4 regions of the Klebsiella sp. R445 genome follow, and region 2 is predicted to be linked to each of the others. Evidence: predicted binding sites of a transcription regulator. Region 2 holds the regulator's gene; each other region holds the start of a gene.
The links. Region 2 encodes Fur, which represses iron uptake genes when iron is present. Its sites were predicted from a motif close to ATAATAATGAGAACNACTATCAA; they were not measured.

Region 1 (3,418 bases), 2.2 Mb from region 2:
AATACCGCGATCTGGACGATGCCTATCTGCAGGCTCGCTATATCGATATCGACGATCTGCTGCAGCGTACGCTGCGCCATCTCGCGGGTCACAACGAGGAGCCGCCGCGCCTGCAAGGACCGACGATCCTCATCGCCGACGATATCTTTCCTTCCACAGTCGTGCAGCTGGATCCCCGGCAGGTAAAAGGCATCTGTCTGCAGGAAGGCAGCGACCTCGCCCACGGGGCGATTATCGCCCGCCAGGCCGGCATCGCCTTCCTGTGCCAGCAACGTGAGGTGCTAACCCGCTTTCATGATGGTGAAACGCTGACGCTGGATGTCGTCGGGCAGCGCGTGATGCGTAGCTAAAGATAAGGCTAAAGAGGCCCCGGGCTACGCGTCTATGTCGTTACCCGGGGAGCGCTCGCAAGAGCAGCGATTATTTGCTGTGCCAGTAGGCCTGAGAGCGCACCAACTGCGGATCAATTTCGTCGTTTTCGAAACGACCAAGCAGCGATTTGACGACCGCGCCCTCGCCGGTGACCCAGATAAAGTAATCCTCTGGCGGCACGCTCACCTGTGCCAGACGCTCTGCCACGACGGAGGGTTGATGGCCCACCACCCACTCGATATTAAAGCCCTGCAGGTCCGCCAGATAATCCTGATAAGATACATCGCCGATCGTGACCAGCGCCGTCACCTGCGGGCGCACGGGCAGACGGCTGAGGCCGAGCAGGCGACGGCGCAGTGCCGGCATCCCGGACTCATCACAGACATACAGCTGCCAGGCATAATCTTCCGGCACCACCAGTGAACCGCGCGGCCCACCAATCACCAGGGTATCGCCCGGTTTGGCCGCCAGCGCCCAGCTGCTGGCAATCCCGCCGTCGTGGATAAAGAAGTCATACGCCAGTTCATGGCGCTCGGCATCGTACAGCGGCGTATAGTCGCGGGTTGCCGGACGAACATTCTCACCCCAGTTAATGCCTTCATCAGTAACCTGCGGCGGTGTAAACGCGGCGCCGGCTTCGGGGAAAAACAGTTTGGTATGGTCGTCAAACCCCTGGGAAACAAAACCCTCCAGCGACTCCCCGCCCAGCACAATGCGCTGAAAAGCCGCGCCGATACGCTCTACGCGCAGGACGGTTAACTCACGGAAACGCAGCTCATTACGAACGCGTTGCGGGTACTGAGTGTTTTTCGTTTTTATCATCATCGATTCGATCGCCTTCGTGAAAAATAGATATATCTAAACACAACCTAAATGATAATGATTGCCATTAAAAAAGAATGCAAGTTATTTTTGATATAGTCGTGACAAAAAGCAAAAAAGTCCAAACCCATCAATAAAAACATTTAAAATCAATAAATTAAAAAAATATCAGATCTCATACTTGCTAACCGTCATTTTTTAGATATACATTAGATATATCAAAACTAATGAGGAATAAACGATGCGACATCATCATGAAGAAGGGCGCGGGCCACGTGGGCACCGCGGTGAACGTGGGGAACACGGCCACAGAGGCGGTGACCATGGCGAGCACGAACGCAGAGGCGGCGGACGCCGTCAGCGTTTCTTTGGTCACGGCGAACTGCGACTGGTTATCCTCGATATCCTGACTCGCAACGCCAGCCACGGCTACGAACTGATTAAAGAGATAGAGACCCTGACTCAGGGTAACTATAGCCCTAGCCCGGGCGTGATCTACCCCACCCTCGATCTCCTGCAGGATCAGGGTCTGATCAGCGTTGAAGAGGAAAATGGCCGCAAGAAAATCGCCATTACCGCCGAAGGCAGCCAGCTGCACGCCGAAAATCTCGAGCAACTGGCTCAAATTCAAGAGCGTTTACAGGAGCGGATGGTCGGCTGTGAACTGCGCAAAAATCCGCAAATGAAGCGGGCGCTGGAGAACTTTAAAACCGTACTGGATCTGAAAGTGAATCAGCAGCCCACCAGCGACGCGCAGCTCAAGCAGATCGTCGCCGTTATCGACCGCGCAGCCATGGAAATTTCCCAGCTCGATTAAACCACCCTTCTGCCCTCTAATTGGGCAACCTGCACCGCCGCGAAGCACGCGGCGGTATAGCTGCCAGCAGGTTATTAGCTCCTTTCAGGAGTAAAACATGCCAAAAATATCGCCGTGAGATTAAATTCCGCACATATCCGCTTTCACGCTGCGTTTATCCCGATTTTCAGCGCCTCCACCGAAGTGGCGTAATCCCTGCAATACTTAATTCAGTATCATGTGATACGCCCGCCCCAGGAGCTCACTTTGAACAGGTTACCTTCCAGCGCATCGGCTCTGGCCTGCAGCGCACACGCACTGAATCTCATTGAGAAGCGAACGCTTGATCATGAGGAGATGAAAGCACTTAACCAGGAGGTCAGGGAATACTTTAAAGAGCATGTGAATCCAGGGTTTTTAGAGTACCGAAAATCGGTCACCGCTGGCGGGGATTACGGAGCCGTAGAGTGGCAGGCGGGAGGGTTAAATACGCTTGTCGACACTCAAGGACAAGAGTTTGTCGATTGTCTGGGTGGTTTTGGGATTTTTAATGTAGGGCACCGTAATCCAGTTGTGATTTCCGCCGTCGAGCATCAGCTCGCTAAACAACCTCTTCATAGTCAGGAACTGCTGGACCCGCTTCGGGCCATGCTGGCCAAAACGCTGGCAGCATTAACGCCCGGCAAACTGAAATACAGCTTCTTCAGTAACAGCGGTACGGAATCGGTCGAAGCGGCGCTCAAGCTCGCCAAAGCCTACCAGTCGCCACGTGGCAAATTTACCTTCGTGGCCACCAGCGGCGCGTTCCATGGGAAATCGCTGGGTGCTCTGTCGGCTACCGCCAAATCGACCTTCCGTAAGCCTTTTATGCCGCTGCTGCCGGGCTTTCGTCACGTGCCGTTTGGCGATATCAACGCCATGCGCACGCTGCTCAGTGAGTGCAAGAAAACCGGTGATGACGTCGCGGCGGTGATCCTTGAGCCGATCCAGGGCGAAGGCGGCGTGATCCTGCCTCCTCAGGGCTATCTGCCGGCGGTACGTAAGTTGTGTGATGAATTTGGTGCACTGCTGATCCTCGATGAGGTGCAGACCGGCATGGGGCGCACCGGCAAAATGTTTGCCTGTGAGCACGAGAACGTTCAGCCGGACATTCTGTGCCTTGCCAAAGCCCTCGGCGGCGGCGTGATGCCAATTGGCGCGACGGTCGCCACCGAAGAGGTGTTCTCGGTGCTGTTCGACAACCCGTTCCTGCATACCACCACCTTCGGTGGAAATCCGCTGGCCTGTGCCGCGGCGCTGGCGACGATCAACGTTCTGTTGACGCAAAATCTCCCGGCACAGGCGGAACAGAAAGGCGAACTGCTGCTGGATGGCTTCCGTCAGCTGTCCCGCGAGTACCCGGATCTGGTGAATGAGGTGCGTGGTAAA
Region 2 (3,418 bases):
TATAAGGCTGCGGCGAAATTTAAATATGGCCCGGTATGGGCGCGTGCCGGTTATATCCAGCCAACCGGGCAAACGCTGCTGGCTCCGCACTGGAGCTTTATGCCGGGTACTTACCAGGGGGCTGAAGCCGGGGCCAATTTTGATTACGGCGACGCCGGTGCGCTGAGTTTCTCCTACATGTGGACGAACGAATACAAAGCGCCATGGCACATCGAAATGGATGAGTTCTATCAGAACGACAAGAAAACCAAAGTCGATTATCTGCACTCGCTGGGCGCCAAATACGATTTTAAAAATGACCTCGTGCTGGAAGCGGCGTTTGGTCAGGCTGAAGGTTATATCGACCAGTATTTTGCCAAAGCCAGCTACAAATTTGATATTGCCGGTACGCCGTTAAACACCAGCTACCAGTTCTACGGTACGCGTGACAAAGTCAGCAACGGCGGCAGCAACGATATTTACGACGGTACCGCCTGGCTGCAGGCATTGACCTTCGGTTACAAGGTCGCTGATGTGCTCGACCTGCGTCTGGAAGGGACCTGGGTGAAAGCCGATGGCCAGCAGGGTTACTTCCTGCAGCGTATGACCCCGACCTATGCGTCGTCCAACGGTCGTCTTGATGTGTGGTGGGATAACCGCTCTGACTTCAACGCCAACGGCGAAAAAGCGGTGTTCTTCGGCGCGATGTATGACATGAAAAACTGGAACATGCCGGGCTGGGCGTTTGGTGCATCATACGTTTACGCCTGGGATGCTAAGCCGGGAAGAATGTCTACGCCGGACGCTTACTACAACGCGGATACTCGTCTGAAAGAGTCGGCCTACAGCCTGGATGCCATGTACACCGTCCAGGACGGGCGCGCCAAAGGCACGTTGTTCAAACTGCACTTCACGCAATACGACAACCACTCCGATATCCCGAGCTGGAGCGGTGGTTATGGCAACATCTTCCAGGATGAGCGTGACGTGAAATTCATGGTTATTGCCCCGTTCACTATTTTCTGATGCCGTCGCGGCAGGCCTGAACCTGCCGCAACTCTGAGAGGTTAATGATGAAAAAACTGTTGCTCATCGCGATAATGGCATCAGGGTTGGTAGCCTGTACGCAGTCTCCCGCGCCGAAAGAAGATGCAAAACTGAAAGATGCCTACAGCGCCTGCATTAATACCGCGGAAGGCAACCCGGACAAGGTCCAGGCCTGCCAGAGCGTGCTGGATGTGCTGAAAGAAGATAAGCAGCATCAGCAGTTCGCAAATCAGGAAAGCGTGCGTGTCCTCGATTACCAGCAGTGTATTCTGGCGACCCGCACCGGCAACGATCAGGCCGTGAAAGCGCGTTGCGACCAGATCTGGAAAGAGATCCGCAGCAACAATACCAAGCCCTGATAGCCTTCTGCCATCAGCGCATAAAAAAAGCCAACCGTCAGGTTGGCTTTTTGCTGTTTGCGCGGCGGGAAACTTATTTTTCCACCGCGTCGTGTGCATGCTCATCTTCGCGGCAGTCGCCTTCTGCACAGTGGCCGTACAGGTACAGGCTGTGGTTGGTCAGACGAATGCCGTGACGGGTAGCGATTTCACGCTGGCGCGCTTCAATAGAGTCATCACTGAACTCGATCACTTTGCCACAATCGAGGCAAATAAGGTGATCGTGATGATGCTGCTGCGTCAGTTCGAAAACAGATTTACCGCCTTCGAAATTATGGCGGGTAACAATGCCAGCATCATCAAACTGGTTCAGTACGCGGTATACGGTAGCCAGACCAATTTCTTCACCCATGTCGATCAGGCGTTTGTATAAATCTTCCGCACTGACGTGATGGTTATCCGGTTCCTGTAAAACTTCCAGGATTTTTAATCGTGGAAGTGTGACTTTCAGGCCAGCCTTCTTTAATGCGGTATTGTTGTCAGTCATGCGGAATCTGTCCTGTTGCTAATCGATCTACTTCCATCAGCGGAAGTAATACAGAGAATCACCCGATGTAATGCGTCTCATTATAGAACTGCCATGTTGAAATGAAAACCGCAAGCATCGTGCCTTGTATGCTGTTAAAAACGAGGTGCCAGTTACAAACTGCGTCACCTGACCTCATCGAATCAGAGGACATTGTACAGATATGTGGTTAAAAGTTAAAAACTTGTAGCTATTAGTTTTATTGCTTTTACCTATCAAAGCGGCGAAACCATAAGGTAACGCCGTTTTATCATTATGCGTTTTTGATTTCTTCGAGGTGCAGCTCTTCAGAAATCTGCTTCACCCACTGAGAGACACGTTCGTTGGTCAATTCAGGCTGGCGATCTTCATCGATAGCCAGACCGACGAAGTGGTCGTCATCCGCCAGGCCTTTAGAGGCTTCAAAATGGTAGCCCGCCGTCGGCCAGTGACCCACGATAGTGGCGCCGCGCGGCTCGATAATGTCGCGAATGGTGCCTAATGCATCACAGAAATATTCTGCATAGTCTTCCTGGTCGCCGCAGCCAAACAGTGCAGCCAGTTTACCGTTGAAGTCGACCTCTTCCAGCGTCGGGAAGAAATCGTCCCAGTCGCACTGCGCTTCACCGTAGTACCAGGTAGGAATGCCGAGCAGCAGAATGTCGTAGGCTTCCAGATCTTCTTTGCTGCTCTTGGCAATGTCGTGAACATCAGCAACATCTTTACCAAGCTGCTTCTGAATCATTTTTGCAATATTCTCGGTGTTGCCCGTGTCGCTGCCAAAAAAGATGCCGATGATTGCCATGAGTAAAATAACCTCTTGAAACTTAATAATGTGGTAGTGGCGTAATGCCCGCAGATAACGGCAATCATAGCAGAACAGGCGCGGGCGCGGAAACAGCAATCACGCCCGACTGCACACTCTGCTACATGAAAGCGTTTTTTTGAGGATTTTCAGGCTTTATCCTGGCGATGCAGGGCAGCCAACTGAGTCATGAGTATCTCTTCGATCAAATCGCTGCGGTTCATATTGCGTGCTTCCGCCAGCTCATTGAGTGCGTCTACTGCCTCCGCGTTGAGTTTTAGCTCAACACGCTTCAGCCCGCGAACTTTATCGCGTTTGAGCTGATTACGTTTGTTGATGCGCAGTTGTTCATCGCGCGCAAGCGGATTGGTCTTTGGTCTTCCCGGGCGCCGCTCGGTTGCGAACAAATCTAATGTCGTACGGTCCGTTTGTTCTTTTGCCATGATTCTGAGTGACTTCGGGGAAACAGGTTGTCGGGCTATAGCCGACACAGATAGCGCGCCATAATACATCAGGCGAACCGCTGCGCCAACGACCGCGGGCATTCTGCTGCGCGGTCGGGCAGTTTTTAGCCAGTTAGGCCTGTCGTGTGCTCAGATAGCGGCGAATTGCGCGCAAAACGGCCTCCGGTTTCTCGGCATGGACCCAGTGGCCGGCCCCGGCAATCACATGCGCCCGCGCCTG
Region 3 (3,418 bases), 2.3 Mb from region 2:
TTTTGCCGCTTAACCGGCACTCCTAAGACTGCCCTGATTCTGGTAACCATAATTTTAATGAGGTTTATTTACCATGAATCAGACGCTCCTTTCCTCTTTTGGTACCGCTTTTGAACGTGTGGAACACGCTTTAAATGCACTGCGCGAAGGCCGCGGTGTGATGGTGCTTGATGATGAAGACCGTGAAAACGAAGGCGACATGATTTTCGCCGCCGAAACCATGACCGTTGAGCAGATGGCGCTGACCATTCGTCACGGCAGCGGCATTGTCTGCCTGTGCCTGACCGACGAACGCCGTAAGCAGCTTGACCTGCCGATGATGGTGGAAAACAACACCAGCGCTTATGGCACCGGCTTTACCGTGACCATTGAAGCCGCTGAAGGCGTCACCACCGGCGTGTCCGCCGCTGACCGTGTGACCACCGTGCGTGCGGCCATTGCCGACGGCGCAAAACCTTCCGACCTGAATCGTCCGGGCCACGTTTTCCCGCTGCGCGCGCAGCCGGGCGGCGTATTGACCCGTGGCGGTCATACTGAAGCGACCATCGATCTGGTGACCCTGGCGGGCTTCAAGCCAGCGGGTGTCCTGTGCGAACTGACAAACGACGACGGCTCCATGGCGCGAGCGCCAGAGTGCATCGCCTTTGCTCAGAAGCAAAATATGGCCGTTGTCACCATCGAAGACCTGGTGGCCTACCGCCGTGAGCATGAGCGTAAAGCCAGCTGATAACGACGGACGTCATCTCAAAGCCCACGCTTGCGTGGGCTTTGTTGTTTTCAGGTCAGCCGATTCCCATAGCCTGCAGGGCAACCAGACTTAATCCCATCACCGACATCCCGCACAGCACGCCATAGCTGGGGTTGCTCTGAGGATCTATCTCTTTTGCCAGCGGCATCAGCTCATCGACCGAGAGCGCCACCATAATGCCGGCAACGGCGGCCATAATGGCGCCCATAATGACCGGCGACACCAGACTGCCAAGGATCAGCCACGCCAGCACACCGCCGAGGATTTCCGCCAGTCCGGACAGCCCGGCCCACAGCACGGCTTTAGAACGCGAGCCGGTTGCGGCATACACCGGGCCGGCAACCGCCAGCCCCTCAGGAATATTATGTAACGCGACGGCCAGCGCGATGCCCATACCCAGCTCGAGGTTATTGCTGGCGGTCACAAAGGTGGCAATCCCTTCCGGGAAGTTATGCAGGCTGATACCGAGGGTCAACAAAATCGCGGTACGGCGTAGATTACGCGGGCGTGCGATACCGGGTGACATCAGGTCCTGCGGATGGGCGTGCGGTAGCAGATGGTCGAGTGCAAAGTAGCCCAGCAGGCCGATGACAAACATACCGTAGCCGAGCAGCGGCGACATCCCTTCGGCGTTCAGCGCCGCGGGTAGCATCTCCATCAGTGAGATCAGCAACATGATCCCGGCGGCAAACCCGAGGGAGAATCCCAGCAGGCGATTAGACGGTTTCTGACCCAGGACGCCAAAAATAGCACCGATAAACGTCGCGCTCCCGGCCAGTAGCGTCAATATTAAGGGTGACGACATCATTCCCCTCCTTTGATAATGATTATCATTAATAATATCAAGATTGTCAGAGTACGGCGAGAGGGTGAAATGCCCCTTTACAGCGAATTATACCCGTCATACTTCAAGTTGCATGAGCGTTGGCAATACTCGGCCCATCCCTGGGCCTCGCCCCTTCGGGGCCAGCGCAAGCGCTGTTCAATTCGGCTTCGCCTCTTGTCCTGCAACTCGAAGTATGACGGGTATACATTCAAATTTTCTGACGATCATCATCATGCTTATCTGAGTTATTCCTGACGCAAAAACGCGTAATGTGAAGGCATCGCAATTCCTCTCTAGTTATTAAGGATATCACCATGTCCCGTACCCGAATGCCAGCGTTGTTTTTAGGCCACGGCAGCCCGATGAACGTGCTGGAAGACAATATTTATACCCGTACCTGGCGCCAACTGGGCGACACATTGCCGCGTCCAAAAGCGATCGTTGTGGTTTCTGCGCACTGGTTTACGCGCGGCACCGGGGTGACGGCCATGGAAACGCCGAAAACGATCCACGATTTTGGCGGCTTCCCGCAGGCGCTGTACGATACGCATTACCCGGCTCCCGGTTCCCCGGCGCTGGCGCAGCGCCTGGTTGAGCTGCTGGCGCCGGTTCCCGTCACGCTGGATAAAGAGGCCTGGGGCTTCGATCACGGCTCATGGGGCGTTCTGATTAAAATGTACCCTGATGCGGATATCCCGATGGTGCAGCTGAGTATCGACAGCACCAAACCGGCGGCCTGGCATCTGGAGATGGGGCGTAAGCTGACGGCGCTGCGTGATGAAGGCATCATGCTGGTAGCGAGCGGTAACGTGGTCCATAACCTGAGAACCGCACGCTGGCACGGCGAGAACACGCCATACCCGTGGGCAGAATCATTTAACGATTACGTGAAAACCAACCTCAGCTGGAAAGGACCGGTGGCCGAACATCCGCTGGTGAACTACCTGGCGCATGAAGGTGGCTCGCTCTCAAACCCAACGGCGGAACACTTCCTGCCGCTGCTCTATGTGCTGGGCACCTGGGACGGCGAAGAGCCGATTTCTATTCCGGTAGACGGTATTGAGATGGGATCGCTGAGTATGCTGTCTGTGCTGATTGGGGCGTAACGGCGGCGGCAATAAATCACCCCGGTAGCCATCTGCGCTACCGGGGTGAGGTTTATTCGACGAAAATATGCGGGTAGAAGCGGGACAGATCCTGAGTGATCAGCGCCCGATCCTCTCGCACGCCGATCCCGGCGGGCTGGTCGTTGATCAGCCAGCTGCCGATCAGCGTATAGCTGTCGCCAAACTTCGGCAGCGGATAGAACTCCTGCACGATCGTACCTTCTTCACCGTACGGGCCTTCTACGGCCTCCAGCACTTTGCCGTTCTCGACGATCGACACGTTGGCACCTTCGCGGGAGAAGATCGGTTTGATGACGTACTTCTCCATCTCCGGGTGCGCATCTTCGCTGAAGTAAGCCGCCAGCAGGTTCGGGTGGTCAGGGAACATTTCCCACAGCAGCGGGAGCAGCGCTTTGTTAGAGATGATGCTCTTCCAGGCCGGTTCCAGCCAGCGTACGCCAGCATCTTCCAGCTTGGTGGAGAACATCTCGCGCAGCATGTATTCCCACGGGTAGAGCTTGAACAGATTGCCAATCACCTGATCCTGCAGGTCGGTGAACTGACCCTTTTCGCCGAGGCCGATATCTTCGATATACAGAAACTCGGTGGCGACGCCGGCTTCCGCCGCGCAGTCCTGCAGATACTGGACGGTGCCGCGATCTTCTTCGGTATCGCGGCAGCAGGCCATATGCAGCAGCTGGAAGCCAAACTGCTCGCGCAGCTGGCCGAAGCGCTCAA
Region 4 (3,418 bases), 2.3 Mb from region 2:
TCATGGCGTTTGACGAACGGGATCATGCTCAGAGCATAACCCAGACCGGTGACCACGCCCACCCACAGCAGTGCGCTCAGCCAGTTAAAGAACTGGAAACGGCGGTTTGACAGCCCGGAGATCCCGGCCATCGTCGGGAGCAGAGTGCGCACGAACGCCAGAAAACGCCCGGCCAGCAACGCCAGCAAACCATGTTTATCAAACATGCAGGTCGCACGTTGATGATACTTTTGCGGCAGATGCGCCAGCCAGCCTTTCACGGTGGCAGTATTGCCCAGCCAGCGCCCTTGCAGATAGCTCAACCAGCAGCCGAGACTGGCCGCCGCGGTGAGAATGGCAAGTGTCGGCACAAAGTCCATGACGCCTTTAGCAATGAGCGCCCCGGCGAGCAGCAGCAGGCTGTCTCCGGGTAAAAATGAAGCGGGTAGCAGACCGTTTTCCAGAAACAATGTCGTGAACATGACCAGATAAACAACGCCCACAACCTGGGGGTTTGCCAACGCGGCAAAATCATGTTGCCACAGGGCGGCGACAATCTCTTGAATGACAACCATGGACTTTCCTAAGTGGTACCGTATTTGCGAGTAGTGTACTCCTGAAGAGCCCCGAACACCTTGATCTCGGGCGCAACAAAAGCGGCCGCCGATACAGAGCGTCCGCCATTATTGCCAATCACCGTCACTTTACACGATACGAGAGAAGCCTGCCGCTAAATCCGCCCACAGATCGTCAACATTTTCTAATCCAATATGCAGGCGAATCAGCGTGCCGCTGAAATCGACTTCCGCTTCCGGGCGGATGGCGGCGATCTGCTCCGGCTGGTTCGCCAGAATCAGCGACTCAAAGCCGCCCCAGGAGTAGGCCATACTGAACAGGCTGAAGTTGTCAAGATAGGTTGACAGCTCGCTGTCGGTCAGGCGCTTGTTGAGGACAAAAGAGAATAGCCCGCTGCTGCCGGTGAAATCGCGTTTCCAGAACTCATGGCCCTTACTTCCCGGCAGTGCAGGGTGATTGACGCGTGAGACCTGCGGATGTTGCGCCAGCCATTCGGCAATCTGCAGGCTGCTTTCGTGGTGCTGACGCAGGCGAACGCCGAGGGTACGCAGGCCGCGGCTGGTCATATAGGCGGTATCCGCATCCACCATTTGCCCCATCAGGTAGGCATTCTCCCGCAGCTGATCCCAGCAGCGCGCGTTGGATACCGCGGTGCCGACCATCGCATCGGAGTGGCCGATCAGGTACTTCGTCCCGGCCTGAATGGAGATATCGACGCCAAAATCCAGCGCCTTAAACAGCACGCCCGCCGCCCAGGTGTTGTCGATCATGATGATCGCTTCTGGTGCCACGCGGCGCACGGCGGCAACAATAGCCGGAACGTCATGGACTTCCATGGTGATAGAGCCGGGAGATTCCAGGAACACCACGCGGGTATTTGGCTGCACCTGACGGGCGATATCCGCGCCCACCAGCGGGTCAAACCAGCTGGTGGTGACGCCGAGCTTTGCAAGAATTTTGGTGCAAAAGTCCTGGCTGGGCTCGTATGCGGTGTTGGTCATCAGCACATGGTCACCCTGTTCGACGAACGCCAGAATGGTATTGGCAACCGCCGCCGCCCCGCAAGGGAACAGCGCGCAGCCGGCACCGCCTTCCAGTTCACACATCGCTTCCTGTAGGGAAAAGTGGGTGAGGGTGCCGCGACGTCCATAAAACAGTTCGCCTTTCGCCCGATTGCGGGTGGCCTGCTTTTTGGCTTCAACGGTATCGAAAACCAGCGACGAGGCACGCTGAATCACGCTGTTGACCGAGCCCTGAGTATATTTTTTGCTGCGCCCGGCATTCACCAGCGCGGTATCAAGATGTTTGTCCGCCATGTTTTTATTACCTGCTTTTATACGTCTGGACGTCTAAACTAGCATGAATGGACAATCGTGTACTGATGAATGGTCGATACGGGTAAAAATATCGCGAAATCCGCTGATGGCCGCTTTTTTACTGCGTAAGCGCAAAGAATGTAAACGTGATTTGCTGCACAGTGTAAATACTAATGAGAACCACTATCAATTCGATGCTTTTTTGATATTATTGTGCTCAGATTTTGTGATTTACGTCCTGGAGATTCAGCGTGGGTAATAATTTGATGCAGGCGGACCTGTCCGTTTGGGGTATGTATCATCATGCCGATATTGTCGTTAAGGTAGTGATGATCGGCCTGATTCTGGCGTCGGTAGTCACATGGGCTATCTTTTTTGGCAAAGGGGCTGAAATTCTCTCCAGCAAACGCCGCCTCAAGCGTGAACAGCAACTGCTTGCTGACGCTCGCTCCCTCGACCAGGCCAGCGATATCGCAAATAATTTTCACCCGAAGAGCCTGAGCTCGCAGCTTATCAATGAAGCGCAGAACGAGCTGACGCTGTCCGAAGGTGTTGAAGATAACGAAGGCATCAAAGAACGTACCGGTTTCCGCCTTGAGCGCCGCGTGGCGTTCGTCGGCCGTTATATGGGCCGTGGCAACGGTTACCTGGCGACCATCGGCGCCATCTCGCCGTTCGTCGGCCTGTTCGGTACCGTCTGGGGTATCATGAACAGCTTTATCGGGATTGCCCAGACGCAGACCACCAACCTGGCGGTTGTAGCTCCGGGTATCGCAGAAGCGTTGCTGGCAACGGCTATTGGCCTGTTTGCGGCCATTCCTGCCGTTGTTATCTATAACATTTTCGCCCGCATGATCGGTAGCTACAAAGCCTCTCTCGGCGACGTTGCCGCGCAGGTGCTGCTGCTGCAAAGCCGTGATCTTGACCTGAGCGCCAGCGGCGTTAACCCGGTCCGTTCCGCGCAGAAATTACGAGTAGGTTGATGCCCCATGGCGATGCATTTTAACGAAAATCTTGATGATAACGGCGAGATGCATGACATCAACGTCACGCCGTTTATCGACGTTATGCTGGTGCTGCTGATCATCTTTATGGTGGCGGCACCGCTGGCCACCGTTGACGTGAAGGTTAACCTTCCGGCCTCCTCCAGCCAGCCGCAGCCGCGTCCGGAAAAACCGATTTATCTGTCGGTGAAAGCGGACAAAACCATGTTCCTCGGTAACGATCCGATTACGGAAGAGAGCATGATTAACGAGCTGAACGCGCTGACGGAAGGCAAGAAAGACACCACCGTTTTCTTCCGCGCCGATAAGACCGTGGACTACGAAACGATGATGAAAGTGATGGATACCCTGCACCAGGCGGGTTATCTGAAGATTGGTCTGGTGGGCGAAGAAACCGTCAAAGCGAAGTAACCCTCCCGATAACGCTTCTCAGGCTGGCCTTGTGCCAGCCTTTTTTATGCCTGACGCACGGTGCTTATATTGTCATGGCGCTGACAGGTTACGATATAATTCCCACATTTTCATTAACTTACATTAACCTAT

Region 1: ACMYSN_RS18230 (siderophore-interacting protein) is a predicted target of Fur. The motif match lies at 1,246-1,268, and genes of this name have one in related genera.
Region 3: zupT (zinc transporter ZupT) is a predicted target of Fur. The motif match lies at 1,566-1,588, and genes of this name have one in related genera.
Region 4: exbB (biopolymer transporter ExbB) is a predicted target of Fur. The motif match lies at 2,039-2,061, and genes of this name have one in related genera.

What each region holds. Positions count from the first base shown of each region.
Region 1 is NZ_CP180446.1:3,880,091-3,883,508, reverse strand. It holds gene dhaM (PTS-dependent dihydroxyacetone kinase phosphotransferase subunit DhaM) at 1-350, shown strand, start outside; gene ACMYSN_RS18230 (siderophore-interacting protein) at 421-1,197, opposite strand; gene ACMYSN_RS18225 (PadR family transcriptional regulator) at 1,436-2,011, shown strand; gene ygjG (putrescine aminotransferase) at 2,258-3,418, shown strand, end outside.
Region 2 is NZ_CP180446.1:1,652,653-1,656,070, reverse strand. It holds gene chiP (chitoporin ChiP) at 1-1,005, shown strand, start outside; gene ACMYSN_RS07715 (ChiQ/YbfN family lipoprotein) at 1,053-1,385, shown strand; gene fur (ferric iron uptake transcriptional regulator) at 1,459-1,911, opposite strand; gene fldA (flavodoxin) at 2,204-2,734, opposite strand; gene ybfE (LexA regulated protein) at 2,884-3,177, opposite strand; gene ybfF (esterase) at 3,311-3,418, opposite strand, start outside.
Region 3 is NZ_CP180446.1:3,922,775-3,926,192, forward strand. It holds gene ribB (3,4-dihydroxy-2-butanone-4-phosphate synthase) at 74-727, shown strand; gene zupT (zinc transporter ZupT) at 783-1,553, opposite strand; gene ygiD (4,5-DOPA-extradiol-dioxygenase) at 1,889-2,680, shown strand; gene ACMYSN_RS18460 (glutathionylspermidine synthase family protein) at 2,733-3,418, opposite strand, start outside.
Region 4 is NZ_CP180446.1:3,948,039-3,951,456, forward strand. It holds gene yghB (DedA family protein) at 1-554, opposite strand, end outside; gene metC (cystathionine beta-lyase) at 684-1,871, opposite strand; gene exbB (biopolymer transporter ExbB) at 2,123-2,854, shown strand; gene exbD (TonB system transport protein ExbD) at 2,861-3,286, shown strand.